2 regions of the Azospirillum sp. P4_B5 genome follow, and region 2 is predicted to be linked to the other one. Evidence: predicted binding sites of a transcription regulator. Region 2 holds the regulator's gene; the other holds the start of a gene.
The links. Region 2 encodes HrcA, which represses chaperone genes, less so after heat shock. Its sites were predicted from a motif close to GTTAGCACTCNCCNNNGGNGAGTGCTAAC; they were not measured.
Positions count from the first base shown of each region.

Region 1: the regulator HrcA is predicted to act here: its motif matches at 3,771-3,799, upstream of groES (co-chaperone GroES).

Region 1 is NZ_JBFUHT010000025.1:15,766-23,245, reverse strand. It holds gene AC1DVI_RS19460 (pyridine nucleotide-disulfide oxidoreductase) at 1-2,497, shown strand, start outside; gene AC1DVI_RS19455 (lysozyme) at 2,666-3,157, opposite strand; gene AC1DVI_RS19450 (usg protein) at 3,297-3,560, opposite strand; gene groES (co-chaperone GroES) at 3,855-4,145, shown strand; gene groL (chaperonin GroEL) at 4,198-5,841, shown strand; gene AC1DVI_RS19435 (catalase) at 6,039-7,480, shown strand, end outside.
Region 2 is NZ_JBFUHT010000044.1:34,731-42,210, reverse strand. It holds gene hemW (radical SAM family heme chaperone HemW) at 1-223, opposite strand, end outside; gene AC1DVI_RS25970 (non-canonical purine NTP pyrophosphatase) at 211-801, opposite strand; gene rph (ribonuclease PH) at 816-1,535, opposite strand; gene hrcA (heat-inducible transcriptional repressor HrcA) at 1,699-2,739, shown strand; gene grpE (nucleotide exchange factor GrpE) at 2,804-3,442, shown strand; gene AC1DVI_RS25950 (response regulator) at 3,694-4,059, shown strand; gene AC1DVI_RS25945 (DUF1848 domain-containing protein) at 4,093-4,989, opposite strand; gene AC1DVI_RS25940 (hypothetical protein) at 5,083-5,586, shown strand; gene AC1DVI_RS25935 (hypothetical protein) at 5,746-5,949, opposite strand; gene dnaK (molecular chaperone DnaK) at 6,248-7,480, shown strand, end outside.

The DNA.
Region 1 (7,480 bases), on a different contig from region 2:
GGACATCCCGCAGGCGGAGACCCGCACGCTGAAGGACGTGCTGGAGCTGCCCTGGGGCTTCGAGATCTACAGCCTGCTGACCCGCTGGAACCCGCTGGACCTGCGCCGCCCGCTGATGCGGCCGGACAGCGGGTACAAGGTGCTGGTGGCCGGGCTGGGGCCGGCGGGCTTCACGCTGGCCCACCATCTGATGAACGACGGCCACACGGTGGTCGGCATCGACGGGCTGAAGATCGAGCCGCTGCCCGCCGACCTCTCGGGCGTCCTGCCCAGTGGCACGCGGGTGCCCTTCCGGCCGATCCGCGACGTGCGCGACCTCTACGACCGGCTGGACGAGCGGGTCATGGCCGGCTTCGGCGGGGTGGCCGAATACGGCATCACCGTGCGCTGGAACAAGAATTTCCTGAAGGTGATCCGCCTGCTGCTGGAGCGCCGGGCGCGCATGACGATCATCGGCGGGGTGCGTTTCGGCGGCACGCTGACCATCGACGGGGCGCTGGAACTGGGCTTCGACCACATCGCCCTGTGCATGGGGGCGGGCAAGCCGACCGTCGTGCCGATGGCGAACGGGCTGGCCCGCGGGGTGCGGCAGGCCTCGGACTTCCTGATGGGGCTGCAGCTGACCGGGGCGGCCAAGCCGGACAGCATCGCCAACCTCCAGGTCCGGCTGCCCATCGTGGTGATCGGCGGCGGGCTGACCGCCATCGACACGGCGACGGAGGCGCTGGCCTATTACCCCGTCCAGGTCGAGAAATTCCTGTCCCGCTACGAGGTTCTTGTGGCGGAGCGGGGGGAGGCGGCGGTGCGCGCCCGTTGGACGCCCGACGAGGCCGAACTGGCCGACGAGTTCCTGGCCCACGCCCGCGCCATCCGGGCGGAACGCCTGGAGGCGGGCGAGCAGGGGCGCGAGCCGCGCGTCACGGCGCTTCTGCAATCTTGGGGCGGCTCGACCATCGCCTATCGACGGCGGCTGATCGACAGCCCGAGCTACACGCTGAACCACGAGGAGGTGGCGCACGGGCTGGCCGAGGGCATCCGCTTCCTGGAATGCGCCGCCCCGCGCGGGGTGGAGATCGACGAATCGGGCGCCGCGCGGGCGATCCATCTGGCGATCAGCCCGGTCGGGCCGGACGGGGTGGTGGCGCCCGCCGCGGTGGACGCGCGGCTTCCCGCCCGCACCATCCTGGTCGCCGCCGGCACCCAGCCGAACACCATCCTGGCCCGCGAAGAGCCGGAGTGGGTGGAACTGGACGGGCGCTGCTTCCGCGCCATCGACGAGGACGGCATTCCGGTAACGCCGGAACGGACGAGCAAGCCGGCCCAGGCGCATGTGCTGATGGCGCGGGCGCCGGACGGGCGGTTCCTCAGCTTCTTCGGCGACCTGCACCCGTCCTTCGCCGGCAATGTGGTGAAGGCGATGGGCGGGGCGAAGCGCGGCTATCCGGTGGTCAGCCGCGCGCTGGCCCGCCGGGCGCCGACCTCCGTGACGCCGGACGCTCTGGTGCGGCGCCTGAACGCTGAGCTGCGGCCCCTGGTGCACAGCGTCACCCGCCTGACCCCGACCATCGTCGAGGTGGTGGTGAAGGCCCCGGTTGCGGCGCGCCGTTTCGAACCCGGACAGTTCTACCGGCTGCAGAATTTCGAAACGCTGGCGCAACGGATCGGCAGGACCACACTGGCCATGGAAGGGCTGGCCCTGACCGGGGCCTGGGTGGACAAGGAGGCCGGGCTGCTCTCCCTGATCGTGCTGGAGATGGGCGGCTCGTCCGACCTCTGCGCCCTTTTGAAACCCGGCGACCCTGTGGTGGTGATGGGGCCGACCGGCGCCCCGACCGAGATCCCGGAGGGCGAGACGGTGGCGCTGGTCGGCGGCGGGCTGGGCAACGCCGTGCTGTTCTCCATCGGGCAGGCCTGCCGGGCGCGCGGCAACCGCGTCGTCTATTTCGCCGGCTACAAGCGGATGGAGGACCGTTACAAGACCGAACAGATCGAGGCGGCCGCCGACCGCGTCGTCTGGTGCTGCGACGAGGCGCCAAGCTTCACGCCGACGCGCCCCGGTGACCGGACCTTCGTCGGCAACATCGTGGAGGCCATGCGCGCCTACGCGGCGGGTGAACTGGGGCCGGCGGATATTCCGCTGGAGACGGTGGACCGCATCGTCGCCATCGGCTCCGACCGCATGATGGCGGCGGTGGGGGCGGCCCGGCACGGCGTGCTGAAGCCCTACCTGAAGCCCGGCCACGCGGGCATCGGCTCGATCAACTCCCCCATGCAATGCATGATGAAGGAGATCTGTGCCCAGTGCCTGCAACGGCACACCGACCCGGCGACGGGGGAGGAGACGGTGGTCTTCTCCTGCTTCAACCAGGATCAGAGCCTGGACCGCGTGGATTTCGCCAACCTGAACCAGCGGCTGCGCCAGAACGCCGTCCAGGAAAAGCTGACCGCCCAATGGATCGACCGCGGCCTGCGGCTGACCGGCCAGCGGAAGGGGTGAGGTGGATATCATTCCCTCTCCCGCCCCGGGAGAGGGTGCCCGCGAAGCGGGTGGGTGAGGGTACCGCCGAGAATGGATCATTGAATCTTGATGGTACCCTCACCCTCCCACCGCTTTGCGGCGGGTCCCTCCCTCTCCCGGGGCGGGAGAGGGGGGAATCGGGAACGATCACGCGCCCGTGGCGGTGCTGACCGCCGCCTGGGGCAGCGGCGTGGTGGAGCTTTCGAACAGGTCGGCTTCGGCGGCGCGGCGCTTCACCAGACCCGGAAGCTGCGTCTTGACGCCGTTGACCGTGGCGTAGACCCAGCGGCCGAACTGGCCGGCGGCACCTTCGTAATCGCCCTGGTTCAGCAGGCGCAGCAGGGTCGAGCATTGCAGGCTGCCGGCCCCCAGGTTGAAGACGAAGGAGGCCAGCGCGCCGCGCTGGTCCGGGTTCAGCGCGACGGTGACCAGCTTGTCCACCTGGGCGGCGGCGGAGGTCAGGTCCGACTTCAGGAAATCGTCGGCCTGGGCGGAGGAAATGCTCTGCCCCAGCTCGACCCCGGCGGTGTGGCCGTAGCCGATGGTCGGCACCCCCGCCGGGCACAGGTAGGCCTTGAGGTAAAGACCCTCGAAATGCTTCACAAGATTGACCGCTTCTTCGCAAACCGGCGTCGTCATGTTCGTCTTCCCCAGCGTGTCGTGAACGTGCATCGGCACGATCGGTTCGTGCTTTGGGGAGGGTATCCGAAGCAATAAACGCCTAAAAATGGTTTATTTTTTCACATTCACCCGCGTCGGATGAAGGCTTGGCCGGGTGTCAGTTCCAGCGGAACTCCGCGGCCACCGCGCGAGCCTCCACCGGTGTGATCAGGCGGTTGGTCGCCAACTTCACCGAATGCAGCCTGCCGTCCAGGTTGGCCTGCCAGAAATCCAGGAACCGGCGCAGCACCGGGTAGCCGGGGGCGAGGTCCAACTCCTGCCAGAGATAGCTCTGCAGCAGGTGCGGGTGGTCCGGCATGTGGTACAGAATCTCCGCCGTGGTCAGGCGGTAATCGCGAAGCTGAAGCCCCAGACTGGCCATGCTCTGCCTCCGTGATGGTGGAACCGGTGGCGTCCTCGCGCTGTGCCTTCGTGATTCTTTTGTGAAAGTGTGCCGTTCGCGGCTGCGGCAGGCAACAAAAATTTTTCTTCTTTTTCAATGCATTAGCAGCAATTCATGGTGACTGCTGCCAGGAATCGCACCGATTGCCGCAACGACCCTCTTGAATCGAAACCGCAGCTCGATTAGCTGTCTGGCACTCGCCGGGGGAGAGTGCTAACAGCCCCGAGCCCGGCGCCAATCCTTTCAATAAGCCTTGATCCTGGAGGCATCCCCATGAAGTTCCGTCCGCTGCACGACCGCGTCGTCGTCAAGCGTCTGGAGTCCGACACCAAGACCAAGGGCGGGATCATCATCCCCGACACCGCGAAGGAGAAGCCCCAGGAGGGCCAGGTCATCGCGGTGGGTCCGGGCGCCCGTGACGAGAGCGGCAAGGTCGTTGCGCTCGACGTGAAGGCCGGCGACCGCATCCTGTTCGGCAAGTGGTCGGGCACCGAGGTGAAGATCGAGGGCGAGGATTTCCTGATCATGAAGGAATCCGACATCATGGGCGTCGTCGAGGCCTGAGCCTCCGCCCGCGCCGAGCGATCCAACCCCCCGAATTTCAAGGAAGTGAGCAATGGCTGCCAAGGAAGTTAAGTTCTCCGCCGCCGCGCGTGAGAAGATGCTGCGCGGTGTGGACATCCTCGCCGACGCCGTGAAGGTGACGCTGGGTCCGAAGGGCCGCAACGTCGTGATCGAGAAGTCCTTCGGCGCTCCGCGCATCACCAAGGACGGCGTCTCGGTCGCCAAGGAAATCGAGCTGTCGGACAAGTTCGAGAACATGGGCGCCCAGATGGTGCGTGAGGTCGCGTCGAAGACGAACGACCTGGCCGGCGACGGCACCACCACGGCGACCGTTCTGGCCCAGGCCATCGTCCGCGAGGGCGTGAAGTCGGTGGCCGCCGGCATGAACCCGATGGATCTGAAGCGCGGCATCGACCTCGCCGTCGAGACCGTCGTGAACGACATCCGCGGCCGCGCCAAGAAGGTGACGACCAACGACGAGATCGCCCAGGTCGGCACCATCTCCGCCAACGGCGAAGTCGAGATCGGCAAGATGATCGCCCTGGCCATGGAGAAGGTCGGCAACGAGGGCGTCATCACGGTGGAAGAGGCCAAGAGCCTGGAGACCGAGCTGGACGTCGTCGAGGGTATGCAGTTCGACCGCGGCTATCTGTCGCCGTACTTCATCACCAACGCCGACAAGATGATCGCGGACCTCGAAAACCCGTTCATCCTGCTGCACGAGAAGAAGCTGTCGGGTCTGCAGGCCCTGCTGCCGGTCCTCGAGGCCGTCGTGCAGTCCTCGCGTCCGCTGCTGATCATCGCCGAGGACGTCGAGGGCGAAGCCCTGGCGACCCTGGTCGTGAACAAGCTGCGTGGCGGCCTGAAGGTCGCCGCCGTGAAGGCCCCGGGCTTCGGTGACCGCCGCAAGGCGATGCTGGAGGACATGGCCATCCTGACCGGCGGCCAGGTCATCTCCGAGGATCTCGGCATCAAGCTCGAGAACGTCACCATCGACATGCTGGGCACCGCCAAGAAGGTCGTGATCTCCAAGGAGAACACCACCATCGTCGACGGCGCCGGCTCGGCCGAGGACATCCAGGCCCGCATCGGCCAGATCAAGGCGCAGGTCGAGGAGACCACCTCGGACTACGACCGCGAGAAGCTGCAGGAGCGTCTGGCGAAGCTGGCCGGCGGCGTTGCCGTCATCCGCGTCGGCGGCGCCACCGAGGTCGAGGTGAAGGAGCGCAAGGATCGCGTTGACGACGCCATGCACGCCACCCGCGCCGCGGTGGAAGAGGGTGTCGTCGCCGGCGGCGGCTCGGCCCTGCTGTACGCCACCAAGGCGCTCGACGCCCTGAAGCCGATCAACGACGAGCAGCGCGTCGGCATCGAGATCATCCGCCGCGCCCTGCAGGCCCCGGTCCGTCAGATCGCCTACAACGCGGGCACCGACGGTTCGATCGTGGTCGGCAAGCTGCTGGACCAGAACGACGCCAACTTCGGCTACGACGCTCAGAAGGGTGAGTTCACCGATCTGGTCGCCGCCGGCATCATCGACCCGGTGAAGGTGGTTCGCACCGCCCTGCAGGACGCGGCCTCGATCGCCGGCCTGCTGATCACCACCGAGGCGATGATCGCCGAGAAGCCGGAGAAGAAGGCTGCTCCGGCCGGCATGCCGGGTGGCATGGACGACATGGGCGGCATGGGCTTCTGATAGCCCGCGTTTCCCAGCACGTTTGCGGAAAGGGCGGTCCCTCGGGGCCGCCCTTTTCCGTTTGGGCATCTCCCTGACGGACAGGGTGCCGCCGGCCGGCGTTTTAGTTTGGAACGCTTCCAAACTTGAGGACGTTGACCTCCCAACCGGACGCCCCAGAGGTGCGCCGGCACGGCTTGCTGTTCAGGGAGAAAGCGATGGATGACCAATCGAAGACTCTGACCAACCGTCAGGGCCACCCGATCACCAACAACCAATCCCAGCGCACCGTGGGAGCCCGCGGTCCGGCGACGCTGGAGAATTACCAGTTTCTGGAGAAGATCACCCACTTCGACCGCGAGCGTATTCCGGAGCGCGTGGTCCACGCCCGCGGCTTCGTCTGCTACGGCGAGTTCGAGGCCACCGGCAAGATCGGCGACGAGCCGGCCTCCACCTACACCCGGGCCAAGCTGTTCGGCCAAGCCGGCAAGAAGACCCCGCTGGCCATCCGCTTCTCCACCGTCATCGGCGGGCGCGATTCGTCGGAGGTGGCACGCGACCCGCGCGGCTTCGCGGTGAAATTCTACACCGAGGACGGCAACTGGGATCTGGTCGGCAACAACCTGCCGGTCTTCTTCATCCGCGACGCCATCAAGTTCCCGGACGTCATCCATTCGCTGAAGCCCGATCCGGTGACCTTCCGGCAGGAGCCAAACCGCATCTTCGACTTCATGAGCCAGACGCCCGAATCCATGCACATGCTGACTCATCTGTTCAGCCCGCGCGGGATTCCGGCGAACTACCGGCACATGGAAGGCTTCGGCGTGAACACCTACAAGATGGTGAACGCCAACGGCGACACGGTGCTGGTCAAGTACCACTTCCACCCGCGCTGCGGTGTCGCCTCGCTGACGGCGGAGGAGGCGGCGAAGGTGCAGGGGCAGGATCTCGGCTCCGCCTCCAAGGACCTCTACGAGGCCATCGACCGGGGCGACTACCCGCAGTGGGATGTGTATGTCCAGATCATGGAGGACCACGACCATCCCGAACTGGAGTGGGACCCGCTGGACGACACCAAGATCTGGCCCGAGTCGGACTTCCCGCTGCGCCACGTCGGCGTCATGACGCTGAACCGCAACGTCGAGGACGTCTTCAACGAGAACGAACAGATCGCCATGGGCACCGGCGTGCTGGTCGACGGGCTGGATTTCTCGGACGACAAGATGCTGGTCGGGCGGACCTTCTCCTACTCCGACACGCAGCGCTACCGGGTTGGCCCCAACTATCAGCAGTTGCCGATCAACCAAGCCAAGAACGCGCCAGTCGCCACCAACCTGTCGGGCGGGCAGATGTCCTACCAGCGCGATCTGGCGCCGGGGCAGAACCCGCACGTCAATTTCGAGCCGTCCATCCACAACGGCCTGAGTGAAGCCCAGCGGGAGGAGCCGAACAACCCGCCGGAAATCCACGGCCGCCTGACCCGCAGCGTGATCGAGCGCCGCAACGACTACGTCCAGGCGCGGGGCCGCTACTGCACCATGATGGATTGGGAACGCGACGATCTGGTCCTGAACATGGGCACGCTGCTCGGCCAGTGCGAACGCGACGTCCAGGAGCGGATGCTCTGGCACTTCTTCCTGATCCATGACGATTACGGCAG
Region 2 (7,480 bases):
CCATCAGCGACGGCGTGCCGCCCCCGAAGAAGACCGAGGTGACCCGGCGGCCGGGCGTTGCGTCCGCGTAATGATCCAGCTCCCGCACCAGCGCGGCGCGCCAGCGGTCATGCTCGACCCGGTCGCGGACGTGGCTGTTGAAGTCGCAGTACGGGCACTTCGCCTTGCAGAAGGGCCAGTGGATGTAGATCCCGAAGCCAGGATCAGGAATCACTTGAAGCATCGCTCCACAAGCTGGCGGAAGGCGTCGGCCCGGTGGCTCATCTCGTGCTTCCTGGCCGGGTCCATCTCGCCGAAAGTGATGTCGTGGCCGTCCGGCCTGAACATCGGATCGTAACCGAAACCATGCGCGCCGCGCGGCGGCCAGACCAGCGTGCCGGGGCAGCGGCCTTCCACCGTCTCGACATGGCCGTCCGGCCAGGCGAGCGACAGGGCGCAGACGAACCAGGCGCGGCGGTCGGCCTGGCCCTTCAGCCCGTCCTCGACCTTGCCCATGGCCATCTGGAAGTCCTTTTCCGGACCGGCCCAGCGGGCGGAGTAGATGCCGGGGTCGCCGTTCAGCGCCGGCACCACCATCCCGCTGTCGTCGGCCAGCGCGACATGCCCGGCCTTGGCGGCGGCCAGGGCCTTCAGTTCGGCGTTCGCGACGAAGCTGGTCCCCGTCTCCTCCGGCTCGGGCAGGCCAAGCTCGCCCGCGGACACGAAGGAGGCGGCGTAGGGGCCGAGCAGAGCCGCGATCTCGCAGGGGAGGGCCGATTTCCCCTCCCCTGCGAAGCGGGGGAGGGTTAGGGAGGGGGCAATGCGCAACCGCGCCTTTACTTCACCGCGATCGCCGCCTTCTGCAAGGCCACCAGCTCGTTGATGCCCTTGCGGGCGAGCGCCAGCAGTTCCATGAACTGCGGCTCGCTGAAGGGACGTTCCTCGGCGGTGCCCTGGACCTCGACGATGCCGCCATTGCCGGTCAGCACGAAGTTGGCGTCGGCCTGGGCGGTCGAATCCTCGGCGTAGTCGAGGTCGAGAACGCTGGTGTTCTTGTAGATGCCGCAGGAGACGGCGGCGACATGGTCGGTCAGCGGCATGGTCTTCAGGGCGCCGATCTGCATCAGATGCTGGAAGGCGAGATGCAGGGCGACGAAGCTGCCGGTGATGGCGGCGGTGCGGGTGCCACCGTCGGCCTGGATGACGTCGCAGTCGATCTTGATCTGCTTCTCGCCCATGGCGGCGCGGTCGGTGACGGCGCGCAGCGCGCGGCCGATCAGGCGCTGGATCTCCTGGGTGCGCCCCGACTGCTTGCCCTTGGCGGCCTCGCGGTCGGTGCGGCTGTGGGTGGAGCGCGGCAGCATGCCATATTCGGCGGTGACCCAGCCGAGGCCGGTGTTCTTCAGGAAGCGGGGAACGCCCTCGTCCACGCTGGCGGTGCACAGGACGTGCGTGTCGCCGAAACGCACCAGGCAGGACCCCTCGGCGTGCTTGCTGAAATGGGGCTCAAGGGAAATGGTGCGCAACTGGTCGTGGGCGCGGCCGGAGGGACGCATCGGGCATGATCCGCAAATCTGTTGAAATCGGCGGCAAGCTAGCGCCCGCTGCCCCCGCCGTCCAGCGCGCAACCGGGGCGCACGTTGATTCGGCGCGGACACCTGCCTAAATTCGGGACGCCGCCTTCGCGCTTCAACAGCATCGTCCGGTTCCCGCCCCGCCATGATCACCGAGCTGAACCAACGGTCCCGCGAGATCTTCCGGCTGATCGTCGACGCCTATGTGGCGACCGGCGAGCCGGTGGGCTCGCGCACGATCTCGCGGAGGCTCGGCATGGCCCTGTCGCCCGCGACCATCCGCAACGTCATGGCCGACCTGGAGGAGCAGGGGCTGCTCTACGCCCCCCACACCTCCGCCGGCCGCATCCCCACCGAGGCCGGGCTGCGCCTATTCGTCAACGGCCTGCTGGAGATCGGCAGCCTGAGCGAGGACGAGCGCGGTTCCATCGAGGCCAAATGCGCCTCCTCCGGGCGGTCGCTGCAGGACGTGCTGGGCGAGGCCTCCACCCTGCTGTCCGGCCTGTCGCACTGCGCCGGGCTGGTGGTGGCGCCGAAGACCGACCGGCCGCTGAAGCACATCGAGTTCGTCTCGCTGGCCCCCGGCCGGGCGCTGGTCGTGCTGGTCAACGAGGACGGGCTGGTCGAGAACCGCGTCATCGAGGTGCCGGTGGGCGTGCCCGCCGCGACGCTGCAGATGGTCTCCAACTTCCTCAGCGCGAAGCTGGTCGGCCGCACGCTGGACGAGGCGCGGCAGGCCGTGCTGCGCGAGATCGAGGACCAGAAGACCGAGCTGGACGAATTGTCGCAGCGCGTGGTCTCCGCCGGTCTCGCCACCTGGGCGGGCAGCGGCGGGCAGAACAGCGGCCAGCTCATCGTGCGCGGCCAGGCGAAGCTGCTGGAGGACGTCACCGCCCTGTCGGACCTGGAGCGCGTGCGCGCCCTGTTCGAGGCGCTGGAGACCAAGGAGACCATGCTGCGCCTGCTCGACGCCACCGGGAAGGGTGACGGGGTGCAGATCTTCATCGGCGCGGAGAATGTGCTGTTCGGCCATTCCGGCTGTTCGCTGATCATCTCGCCGTTCCAGAACAGCCGCGAGCAGGTGATCGGCGCCATCGGCGTGATCGGCCCGACCCGCATCAATTATGCCCGGATCATCCCGCTTGTGGATTATACAGCCAAGGTCATCAGCCGCCTTGTCGGGTGACGCCCTTGGCAATGCTTCACCCATTTCCCACCAGACGACGACCCAAGACGACAACGAGAGAGCCATGAGCGAAGAGCAGAACAAGCCCGCCGAAGCCGAGGTGGAGCAGACCGAAGCCGTCCAGGACAAGGCCGCCCAAGACAAGGCCGCCCAAGACAAGGCCGCCCAAGACAAGGCCATGGACGCCGGTGCCGGGGATCGCGTGGCCCAGCTTGAGGCCGATGTCGCCAGCCTGAAGGATCAGCTCCTGCGCCAGATGGCCGAGGTGGAGAACACCCGCCGCCGCGCCCAGCGCGACCGCGAGGACGCCAGCAAGTTCGCCGTGTCCAGCTTCGCCAAGGAGCTGGTGACCGTGGCCGACAACCTGCGCCGCGCGCTGGAGGCCGTTCCCGCCGAGGGCCGAGAGAACGACGAGGTGCTGAAGAGCCTCTCCGTCGGCGTGGAGGCGACGGAGCGCCAGCTCATCTCCGCCTTCGAGCGCGCGGGCATCAAGAAGATCGACCCGACCGGCGAGCTGTTCGACCCGAACTTCCATCAGGTGATGTTCGAGATCGAGAACACCGGCAAGCCTGCCGGCACCGTCGTGCAGGTGCTCCAGCCCGGCTACACCATCCATGGCCGCCTGCTGCGCGAGGCCATGGTGGGCGTCGCCAAGGCCGGTCCTCACGAAATGGGCGGCCAGCACGTCGATACGAAAGCCTGATCGTCCTCGGACGGATGCTGACGATCCGTTCCGCAGGTCAGGCGGCACGTCTTGCGGCGCGGGGGCTTCGGCTTGCCGCGCCGCTGCTTTTCGCACGGGTGCCGTCCTTCCGCTGATCCTAAGATACCGAAGAACTTGCGCCGGGCGGATCAATCCCCTATTCGCATCTGGCCCCTATTCGCATCTGGGATTATCGCGGCGCACAATGAACCGCCTGTTCCAGGCCGCCGCTCATTCAGGGAACCGGACCCGTGGCCAAGACCATCCTGACCGTCGACGACTCCAAGACCATCCGCGACATGGTCGCCTTCACGCTGCGCAACGCCGGCTACGGCGTCACCGAGGCAGCGGACGGCAGCGCCGGTCTGACGGAGGTCAACCGGCAGAAGTTCGACTGCATCATCACCGACCTGAACATGCCGGGCATGGACGGTCTGGCCTTGACCCGGGCCATCCGCGGCAGCGCGCTCAACCGCGCGACCCCCGTCCTGCTGCTGACCACCGAGGCCGATCCCGCCAAGAAGACCGCCGGCCGCGAGGCCGGGGCCACCGGCTGGCTGGTCAAGCCCTTCAACCCGGACAAGCTGGTCGAGACCGTGAAGAAGGTCTGCCCGTAACCGGGAAGGCGTCGAGACGGCGGGCCGGGGGCCTTATCCCGCCCGCTCCCGCGTGAACAGGAACTCCCCCGCCGGATCGTGGGCGGCGAAGCGCCGCTGCGCCGTGTTGCGGTTGGCGACGGCGTAGCAATAGACGCAGCCGTGCGGACAGGTGTCGTAATCCCCGATGTCGCGGCTTTCCGCGCACAGGCAGCCGGGGCGGTTGCCCTTCTCCTTGGCCGCGACGGGCCGCCCGGCGACGTCGGACAGCCGTTGCGCGTCGACGCAGCGGGCCGGCGCCGTTCCGGGGACGCCGGCCAACTCCGGCTGGGTGCACAGCGTCAGCGCCATGCCGTGCTCCGCGGCGATTTCGGCCAGATCGGCCAGCAGGGCGCGCTTCTCCTCCGGGTCCGGGTCCCGCCAGGGCACACCGGCGGCGTCCAGGTTGCGCGCCGTCTTGCGGTAGGGCTGGAGGAAGGACACCACCGCCTCGTCGGTCAGGCCGCGCATCCGGCCGGCCAGCCGGGCAAAGGTCGCGCGGTGCCAGGACAGCGGCGTGGCCTCCGCCTCCACGATGGGCGCCGTCACGATGGGGTCGTAGCGCCAGACGGCGGCGCGCGGCCCCCAGCGGTCGCGCAGCCGGGCCATATGCTCCACCGCGCGCTCCGCTTCGGGGACGGAGCGTTCCAGCGCGCCCGGCAGGCCGGTGACGCTGTACTGGACAACGAAGGGAAAGCCACGCTCCGACACCTCCTCCAGCGCCGGAAGGAAGGGGCCGAGATTCTTGGTCCAGAAGACGAAGCCGTCGACCTCCGGGCGGGTCAGGCCGATGCGATAGGTCTGGCCGCCATAGGGGTTGACCATGCGGCAGTGCCCGGCCTCCAGCCGGTTCAGGAACCAGCGCCCGTAGAAGGCGGGGATGTCCGTCTTGTAGCTGGCGGAAATGATCATCGCCGGACCATGGTGGCTCGGCGGGCCGCGATCAAGGCTGGATTCGCCGGCGCTTCGGCCTAAAGTGCCGGCACAGGATCAGGGGAGGATGCCGTGACGGGCGGACAGGACGGCCACAGCGTGGGCCATAGCGTGGAATGGGAAGGGCTGGTGCGGTTCCGGCTGCCGGACGGCTGGCGCCCGGAGGTGGAGGAGCATGAGGGTCATGCCGTGGCCGCCTTTCATCCCCCGGCCCCGGCGGGCGGCGTGCTGCGGCTGGTCACCGACCGGGTGGCGCCCAAGGACGGGCCGGACGGCGCCGTGGCGGTGCTGCGCGAGATGGCGCTGCGCTTCGTGCGCCCCGATGACCCGCGGGCCAGCGACCGGATCGTCGAGCCGTGGGGTGACGACGGCGTGCTGGCCCAGGCGGTGATGATGACGGAGGAGGATGGCGGCACGGACGCCCATTACCTGTGGCTGGTCGGGGCGGAGCGGGACGGCAGGGCGGCGGCCGCCATGTTCAGCTACCGCCTGCCCATGGTGATGGACGGGGACGAGTCCTGCGCCGGCACGCTGGCCCTGCTCGACGGGGCGATCCGCGCGGCGGAGATTTTGTGAGCGTCTGGGAGGCGCCCGGACGTAAGGAAGCCGCCCTGTCGGGGGCGGCTTTTTCTTTTTCGGCCAGGTTGTTCGAACCCGACATCCCCGGCGTTCCCGCGCCGGTTCGGGCGATCAGCGTTCAGGCAATCAACGTTCAGGCGATCAGCGTTCAGGCGATCAGCAATGGCCGGCGCCGCCGGACATCAGGGCCTTCAACTGTGCCGCCTTCGGATCGAAGGCCATGGCCGCTTCCTCCGCCGCCATGGCGGCCAGGCTGATGAAGCGCGCCAGATCGTCCAGATCACACTTCGTCGCGTCGTCCATAAGGCTGTCGAGGCAGGACTTGATGGCCAGAGCCATGTCGCGCCGTTCGTCCATCATCTTAATCCCCCATGGAATACTGCACACGGTCCCGCTTCGGAAAGCCATGCCTGCGAACAACAGCGGCCCCCTTTGCCTTGGAGGGATATATCATATTTCCTTCGGATCTCCACTATTAGAATCTTGAGACAACAAAGAAACGGAGCAACCGGCAATTGATTGCGCGCAACAGTTCACACCATTACTTGTTAATGAAAAGTTAACATGGCTGGGATGCGGGGTTTTGCTTGTGTTAAAGCCCTGTAACAGAGCGCTTTCCGGCGTCTTGGCGGGATGAGGGAATGACGTTGCACGCCTTATGCTTCTGAATACCCTGGTATTCACTTGCGACGCGAAGCCACGGGCGCGACGATATGCCCCGGCGTGCGCGTCACCTTTTGGTCTTTTGACGGTTGGCGGAATGACCAGGACGTTGCAGCCCGAAACGCACCTGCCTATATCTCCGGCGACAGACGTGAATCCACCCAACCGTTCCACCGACCCCAAGGGGATCGCGGCGGTGCCGGACCAAACGGGCCGCCACGCATCTGCCGAACAACAGAGGCTGAACATGAGCAAAGTCATTGGCATCGACCTCGGCACCACGAACTCCTGCGTGGCCGTCATGGAAGGCTCCAGCGCCAAGGTGATCGAAAACGCCGAAGGCACGCGCACCACGCCGTCCATGGTCGCCTTCGCGCAGAACGCGGAGCGTCTGGTCGGCCAGCCGGCCAAGCGTCAGGCGGTGACGAATCCCGAGAACACCCTCTTCGCGATCAAGCGTCTGATCGGCCGCCGCTACGACGATCCGCTGACCAAGAAGGACCAGGGCCTCGTCCCCTACAAGATCATTCCCGGCGACAACGGCGACGCCTGGGTGGAAGCCGTCGGCAAGAAGTACAGCCCGTCGCAGATCAGCGCCTTCATCCTGCAGAAGATGAAGGAGACGGCGGAGAACTATCTGGGCGAGAAGGTGACCCAGGCGGTCATCACCGTCCCGGCCTACTTCAACGACAGCCAGCGCCAGGCGACCAAGGACGCCGGCAAGATCGCCGGCCTGGAAGTGCTGCGCATCATCAACGAGCCGACGGCGGCCGCTCTGGCCTACGGCATGGAGAAGAAGGGCGCCGGCACCATCGCGGTCTATGACCTCGGCGGCGGCACCTTCGACGTCTCCGTGCTGGAGATCGGCGACGGCGTGTTCGAGGTGAAGTCGACCAACGGCGACACCTTCCTCGGCGGTGAGGACTTCGACGCCCGCATCATCGACTACCTCGCCGACGAGTTCCAGAAGGAGCAGGGCATCGACCTGCGCAAGGACCGTCTGGCCCTGCAGCGCCTGAAGGAAGCCGCCGAGAAGGCGAAGATCGAGCTGTCCTCGGCCATGCAGACCGAGGTCAACCTGCCCTTCATCACCGCCGACCAGTCCGGCCCGAAGCACCTGAACGTCAAGCTGACCCGCGCCAAGCTGGAAGCCCTGGTCGACGAGCTGGTCGCCCGCACGATCGAGCCCTGCAAGGCCGCGCTCCGCGACGCCGGCCTGAAGGCCAAC